One region of the Streptomyces sp. Y20 genome, then DNA from elsewhere that is predicted to be linked to it. Evidence: riboswitches for the same ligand, from Rfam matches in the RefSeq annotation. Region 1 holds a riboswitch; each other region holds the start of a gene.
What was found. A riboswitch is a leader RNA that binds a small molecule or an ion and turns the genes downstream of it on or off. The one in region 1 is predicted to bind thiamine pyrophosphate.
Positions count from the first base shown of each region.

Region 1 (2,257 bases):
CACTGGATGTGTTATGCCTGCACCCGGAGAACTCACCTTTGTCGCGCCGCGCGGAGCCAAGAAGCCGCCGCGGCATCTCGCCGACCTCACGCCCGCCGAGCGCAAGGACGCGGTGGCCGAGATCGGTGAGAAGCCGTTCCGTGCCAAGCAGCTCGCGCAGCACTACTTCGCGCGGTACGCGCACGACCCCGAGCAGTGGACCGACATCCCCGCCGGGTCGCGCGGCAAGCTGCAGGAAGCGCTGCTGCCGGAGCTGATGACGGTCGTCCGGCATCTGTCGACCGACCAGGGGACCACGCGCAAGACGCTGTGGCGGCTGTTCGACGGCACGCTGGTCGAGTCCGTGCTGATGCGGTACCCGGACCGGGTCACCATGTGCATCAGCTCGCAGGCCGGATGCGGGATGAACTGCCCGTTCTGCGCCACCGGGCAGGCCGGCCTGGACCGGAACCTGTCCACCGCCGAGATCGTGCACCAGATCGTGGACGGGATGCGGGCGCTGCGGGACGGGGAGGTGCCGGGCGGGCCGGCGCGGTTGTCCAACATCGTCTTCATGGGCATGGGCGAGCCCCTCGCCAATTACAAGCGCGTCGTCGGCGCCATCCGGGCGCTCACCGACCCGGCCCCGGACGGGCTGGGCCTGTCCCAGCGCGGGATCACCGTCTCGACCGTCGGGCTGGTGCCGGCCATCCACCGGTTCTCCGACGAGGGCTTCAAATGCCGGCTCGCGATCTCGCTGCACGCCCCCGACGACGAGCTGCGCGACACCCTCGTCCCCGTGAACACGCGGTGGAAGGTACGCGAGGTGCTGGACGCGGGTTTCGAGTACACCGAGAGGTCGGGGCGCCGGCTGTCGATCGAGTACGCGCTGATCCGGGACATCAACGACCAGGCCTGGCGCGGTGACCGGCTCGGCCGGCTGCTCAGGGGCAAGCCCGTCCACGTCAACCTCATCCCGCTCAACCCGACCCCGGGCTCGAAGTGGACGGCCTCCCGGCCGGAGGACGAGAAGGCGTTCGTGGAGGCCATCGCCGCGCACGGCGTGCCGGTGACCGTCCGGGACACCCGTGGACAGGAGATCGACGGGGCCTGCGGTCAGCTCGCGGCCACCGAGCGGTAATCTGACCACGTCCACATATCTTCATATTCCGACAGGGGAGCGCCACAGCGCTGAGAGTGCGGCAACCGGGCCGCAGACCCTCTGAACCTCGCCCAGGTCATTCTGGGTAGGAAGTTCGGTCACCACTCAAGCTGTTGCGCCCTGCCCGGCCTCCTCGCGGAAGCCCGGGCAGGGCCGCGTCTCTTCCTGGCCCACCCCAGGAGGACATCCAGTGCACAACAAGACCCTCGTGGCCGTGGCGGCGGGGCTAGGCCTCCTCGCCCTGCCCGCCCTGACCGGGTGCGGGTCGTCGGACACCGGGAAGTCCACGGACCCCAGGACCGTCACCCTTGTCAGCCACGACTCGTGGAGCGTCTCGAAGAACGTCCTGAAGGACTTCGAGAAGCGGTCCGGGTACCAGGTCAAGGTCCTCGAGGACGGCGACGCCGGCCAGGCCGTCAACAAGGCGATCCTCACCAAGGACAACCCACAGGGCGACGTCCTCTTCGGCGCCGACAACACCCTGCTGTCCCGCGCCCTGGACAACGGGCTGTTCCAGCCGTACCAGGCCAAGGGATCCGACACGGTCGCGCCGCAGTACCGGGTCGACCGGACGAGGCACCGCGTCACGCCCGTCGACACCGGCGACATCTGCGTCAACTACGACAAGGCCTACTTCAGCGCGCACCGGCTGACCCCGCCGCGGTCCTTCGCCGATCTCGCCGAACCCCGGTACAAGAACCTGCTCGTCACCGAGAACGCGGCCACCTCCTCACCGGGCCTCGGCTTCCTCCTCGGCAGCGCCGCACAGTTCGGTGACGCGGGCTGGCAGGACTACTGGAAGAAGCTCAAGGCCAACGGCGTCAAGGTCGTCGACGGCTGGGAGCAGGCCTACGACCAGGAGTTCTCCGGCTCCACCCGGGGCCGCAAGGCCGGCGGCGACCGCCCGCTCGTGGTGTCGTACGCCTCCTCCCCGCCCGCCGAGGTGATCTACGCCAAGAAGCGGCCCGCCACCGCCCCGACCGGGGTGGCGAGCGGCACCTGCTTCCGGCAGACCGAGTACGCGGGGCTCCTGAGCAACGCCCGCAACCCCAAGGGCGGCAAGGCGTTCCTCGACTTCCTGCTCAGCAAGCAGTTCCAGGAGGACATGCCGCTGAA
Region 1 covers NZ_JBIDDP010000019.1:10,210-12,466, forward strand. The annotation lists gene rlmN (23S rRNA (adenine(2503)-C(2))-methyltransferase RlmN) at 14-1,120, shown strand; TPP riboswitch at 1,144-1,251, shown strand; gene ACGFT1_RS33005 (thiamine ABC transporter substrate binding subunit) at 1,332-2,257, shown strand, end outside.

Region 2 (2,257 bases), on a different contig from region 1:
GGACGACGGTCTCGTTGACGGCGGCGGCCACTCCGCGCGGCGCCGCGGTGAGGGACCCCACCAGGGTGTCCAGCGCGGTGCCCGCGACGATGCGGCGGGGTTCGCCGTTGACGGAGACGGTGACACAGACGCTCATGCGGGCTGCTCCAGTTGCTCCACGGGTGCGGCGCCGAACCGCCGCGGGGTGAACGGACGTGCCTCCGGAGGAAGGGCGCCGGTGACCAGGGTGTGCGCCAGCACGTCCCCGGTGACCGGCGTGAGCAGCACCCCGTTGCGGTGGTGCCCGGTGGCCAGCAGCAGTCCGTCCAGGCCGGACGGGCCGAGCAGGGGGGCGTTGTCCGGGGAGGCGGGCCGCAGCCCGGCCCGGGTCTCGGTGAGCGGCAGCTCGGTGATGCCGGGCACCAGCTCGTGGGCGTCGCGCAGCAGCTCGTACACGCCGCCCGCCGTGACCGTCGTGTCCCAGCCCAGCTCCTCGCTGGTGGCGCCGACGACCAGCTCGCCGTTCTCCCGGGGCACCAGATAGACCTGGCTGCCGCGGACCACCGCCCGCACGGTACGGCTCAGGAACGGCGCGAACCGGCGCGGCACGCTCAGCCGCAGCACCTGCCCCTTGACGGGCCGGACGGGGGGACGCAGCTCCTCCGGCAGGCCCGCGAGCCGCCCGCTCAGGCTCCCGGCCGCGAGCACCACCTGTCCGGCGCTCAGTGCGGTCCCGTCCGCCGTGGTGACCCCGGCGGCCCGGCCCCCCGCGAGGTCCAGCCGCTCGGTCCACGCGCGGTGGAACACCACGCCGGCCCGCTCGCACGCCGCCATCAGGGCCGCCGACAGCCGCCGCGGGTCGACCTGGTGGTCGCCGTCGACCCGCAGGCCGCCGCGCACCCCGGGTGCCAGCATCGGCTCCAGGCGCCGGCACTCCCGCCCGGACAGCCACTCGGAGGCGAGCCCCGAGCGCTGCTGCAAGGCGTGCAGGTCCCGCAGGTGGGCGCGGTCGTCGGCGTCGAGCGCGACGGCGAGGGTGCCGCAGGGGCGGTAACCGGGGTCGTGGCCGGTCAGCTCGGTCAGCTCGGCCACGAAGTCGGGGTAGCGGCGGGCCGACTCCAGGTTGAGGGCGAGCAACGTCTCCTCGCCGTAGTGCAGTTCGGTGACCGCGGCCAGCATTCCGGCCGCGACCCGGGCGGCCCCGCCACCCGGCTCGGGGTCCACCACGGCCGCGGCCAGGCCGCGTTGCGCGGCCCGCCAGGCCGTGACCAGGCCGATGATCCCGCCCCCGATGACGAGGACGTCGGACGTACGTGACGACATGGGCGTCCAGCCCCTCCCTTCGCCGGCATGACCCGGATCAGGTTCGTACGGTCGGAGGCCGCCAGCCTCCCTCTCAGCCCGGTGCGTCCGGGCTCCCGCGAGTGCTTGTACGGTGGCCACCCTAGCCCGCCCCCCTCGCCACGCGTAAGGGAGTCCTCCGCCATGTCCCGTTCGCTCGACGGCCTGCATTTCGCCCCTGTGGCGGACCAGGCCCCAGGTCAGGTGGGCACCCGCACCCGGTTCGCCTACCGCGAGGACGACGGCGCGATCTGGGCCGGGTACGCGGGCGGCGACGTCGTGCGGGGCCACCTGGTCGGCACCCGCGAGGGCGACCGGCTGGACTTCCGCTACGTGCAGCTGAGGACCGACGGGACGACCGCCTCGGGGCACTGCGTGTCCACGGTCGTGGAGCTGCCCGACGGGCGGCTGCGGCTGGAGGAGACCTGGGAGTGGGAGTCCCGGCCCGGGTCCGGCACCAGCGTTGTGGAACAGGTCACCGAGCACGCCCCCTGACTGACGGAACGTCACCTGACTAAGGTGATCGGGTGAGCGAGCAGACAGCGCAAGAGGGCACGTCGCAAGGACCCCGCGTGGTGGTCGTCGGTGCGGGCATGGCCGGGGTCCAGACCGCGGTCGCCCTGCGCGAACAGGGCTTCCGGGGCACGGTGACCGTCATCGGGGCCGAGGCCCACCAGCCCTACGACCGGCCGCCGCTGTCGAAGGCCGTCCTGCTCGGCAAGGCCGAGGGATCCGCCTTCGACGTGGACTTCGAGTCCCTCGGCGTCGAGCTGCGCCTCGGCTGCGAGGTGCGCGGTCTGCGCCCCGCCGACCACGAACTGGACACCGGCACCGGCCCGGTGCCGTACGACGTCCTGGTCCTCGCCACCGGCGCCGAACCGGTCACCCTGCCCGGCACCGAGGACCTGCCCGGCGTGCACCTGCTGCGCACCCTGGA
Region 2 covers NZ_JBIDDP010000014.1:21,057-23,313, reverse strand. The annotation lists gene thiS (sulfur carrier protein ThiS) at 1-136, opposite strand, end outside; gene thiO (glycine oxidase ThiO) at 133-1,302, opposite strand; TPP riboswitch at 1,300-1,411, opposite strand; gene ACGFT1_RS28670 (hypothetical protein) at 1,465-1,815, shown strand; gene ACGFT1_RS28665 (NAD(P)/FAD-dependent oxidoreductase) at 1,848-2,257, shown strand, end outside.
Region 2: it holds a riboswitch for thiamine pyrophosphate, as region 1 does, so the genes downstream of both, thiO (glycine oxidase ThiO) here and ACGFT1_RS33005 (thiamine ABC transporter substrate binding subunit) in region 1, are expected to answer to the same signal.

Region 3 (2,257 bases), on a different contig from region 1:
GCTCGATGACGGTGTCCTTGTAGATCTCCCAGGTCAGTTCCTCGGCCCGGCCGTCGACCTTCTCCAGGGCCTGGTAGAGCGGCACCGTGCCGATGGGGACGGGGGAGTTGCGCAGCACCCACTCACGGGTGGTGTGGATGTTGCGGCCGGTCGAGAGGTCCATGACCGTGTCGGCGCCCCAGCGGGTCGCCCAGGTCATCTTCTCGACCTCCTCCTCGATGGAGGACGTCACCGCGGAGTTGCCGATGTTGGCGTTCACCTTCACCAGGAACCGCTTGCCGATGATCATCGGCTCGATCTCCGGGTGGTTGACGTTGGCCGGCAGCACGGCCCGGCCCGCCGCGATCTCCTCGCGGACCACCTCGGGAGAGACGTTCTCCCGGATGGCCACGAACTCCATCTCCGGCGTGATCTCGCCCCGTCGGGCATACGCGAGCTGCGTCACCGGCCGCCCGCTCCGGCCCCGCCGCGGCTGGCGCGGGCGCCCGGGGAAGACCGCGTCCAGGTTGCGCAGCCCGCCGCGTGGCGAGGTGTGCCGGAGCCCGTCGTCCTCGGGACGGACGGGACGACCCGCGTACTCCTCGGTGTCACCGCGGGCGACGATCCAGTTCTCCCGCAGCGGTGACAGCCCCCTGCGGACGTCCGTGTCGGCGAGCGGATCGGTGTACGGCCCCGACGTGTCGTACAGCGTGACCGACTCCCCGTTGGTGAGGTGCACCTGACGGACCGGCACGCGCAGGTCGGGGCGCGACCCCTCGACGTACGCCTTGTGCCAGCCGATGGACTTCCCGGCCTCGTCGGACTTCTCGTCCCGAACGGAGGCAGGCGTGCGTGCGTCCTTGTTGGTCATCGGACCTACTCCCTACGCCGGCATTACCCGGTAACAGGTTCGGCGGTCGACGCAGCGATGTCCGTGTGCCGATGTCCTGCGTGAGACCTGCTGGTTCCACGTGAAACATCGCGTCTACGGAGGTCAGCGCCCTCTCAGCCCGGTGCTCCGAGCTCCCGCGTGTGCAAAGGTGCCTCCACGCTAGCGGCATGGGGGGCGCGGTGAACAGTGGGCCCCCACCGTTCTTGCGATGATCGGGCGGTGACCAGGATGGAGCAGTACCCCCATCAGCCGCCCGATCCGCCCAGCCGGGACGGTGAGGGACAGGACAACGCGCTTGGCCGCCGAACCGGTGCGGGCGGGCACCACGGTCACGGACACGGCCACGGAAGCGGTGCGGGCGGGCACCACGGTCACGGACACGGCCACGGCCCCGCCGCGCCGGTCTCCCAGCATCTGCGGAAGGTGATCGCGGCGATCCTGATTCCTTTCACCGTGGCGGTCGTCGTCGGTCTCGCGGTGCTCTGGCCCGGCGGAGCCCCGTCCCACTCGCGCACCGGCGTCGGATTCGACCGGCAGACCCAGCAGGCCACGGTCATCCGGGTCACCGAGGTCAGCTGTGCATCGGTGAACGCATCGAGCGGCGCCCCGGCCGGCGCCCCCTCCGCCACCGGCGGCGCCCCCGCGAAACAGGAGGTCGGGAAGACCTGCAAGAAGGCGACCGTCCGCGTCGACACCGGCGAGGACACAGGCCGTGTGTTCACCGAGATCGTGCAGCCGGACCAGACGCGGCAGTTGCACCGGGACGAGAAGGTAGTCGTCGCCTACGAGCCTTCGGCACCGAAGAACCTCCAGTACTCGGTGACCGATGTGAACCGGACGTTGCCCATGGCGTTGCTCGCGGGGATCTTCGCCGTGGCCGTCGTCGTGGTCGGCCGGCTGCGCGGTCTCATGGCCCTGGTCGCCCTGGCGGTGAGCTTCCTCGTGCTGACCCTGTTCATCCTGCCCGCCATCCTCCAGGGCTCCGATCCGCTGGTCGTGGCCGTGGTGGGAGCGAGCGCCATCATGCTGATCGCGCTGTACATGTGCCATGGCCTCTCCGCCCGTACGTCGGTGGCGGTGCTCGGCACGCTGATCTCCCTGTCACTGATCGGCTTGCTCGGCTCACTGTTCATCGGCTGGTCCGCGCTGACCGGCAACACGGATGACAACACCGGTCTGATCCACGGCCTGTATCCGTCGATCGACATGAGTGGTCTGCTGCTGGCCGGTGTCATCATCGGCTCGCTCGGCGTCCTGGACGACGTGACGGTGACGCAGACGTCGGCGGTCTGGGAGCTGCACGAGGCGAACCCGGCGATGGGCTGGCGGGGGCTGTACCGGGCGGCCATCCGTATCGGCCGCGATCACATCGCCTCCGTGGTCAAC
Region 3 covers NZ_JBIDDP010000003.1:507,830-510,086, reverse strand. The annotation lists gene thiC (phosphomethylpyrimidine synthase ThiC) at 1-850, opposite strand, end outside; TPP riboswitch at 843-1,019, opposite strand; gene ACGFT1_RS10640 (YibE/F family protein) at 1,100-2,257, shown strand, end outside.
Region 3: it holds a riboswitch for thiamine pyrophosphate, as region 1 does, so the genes downstream of both, thiC (phosphomethylpyrimidine synthase ThiC) here and ACGFT1_RS33005 (thiamine ABC transporter substrate binding subunit) in region 1, are expected to answer to the same signal.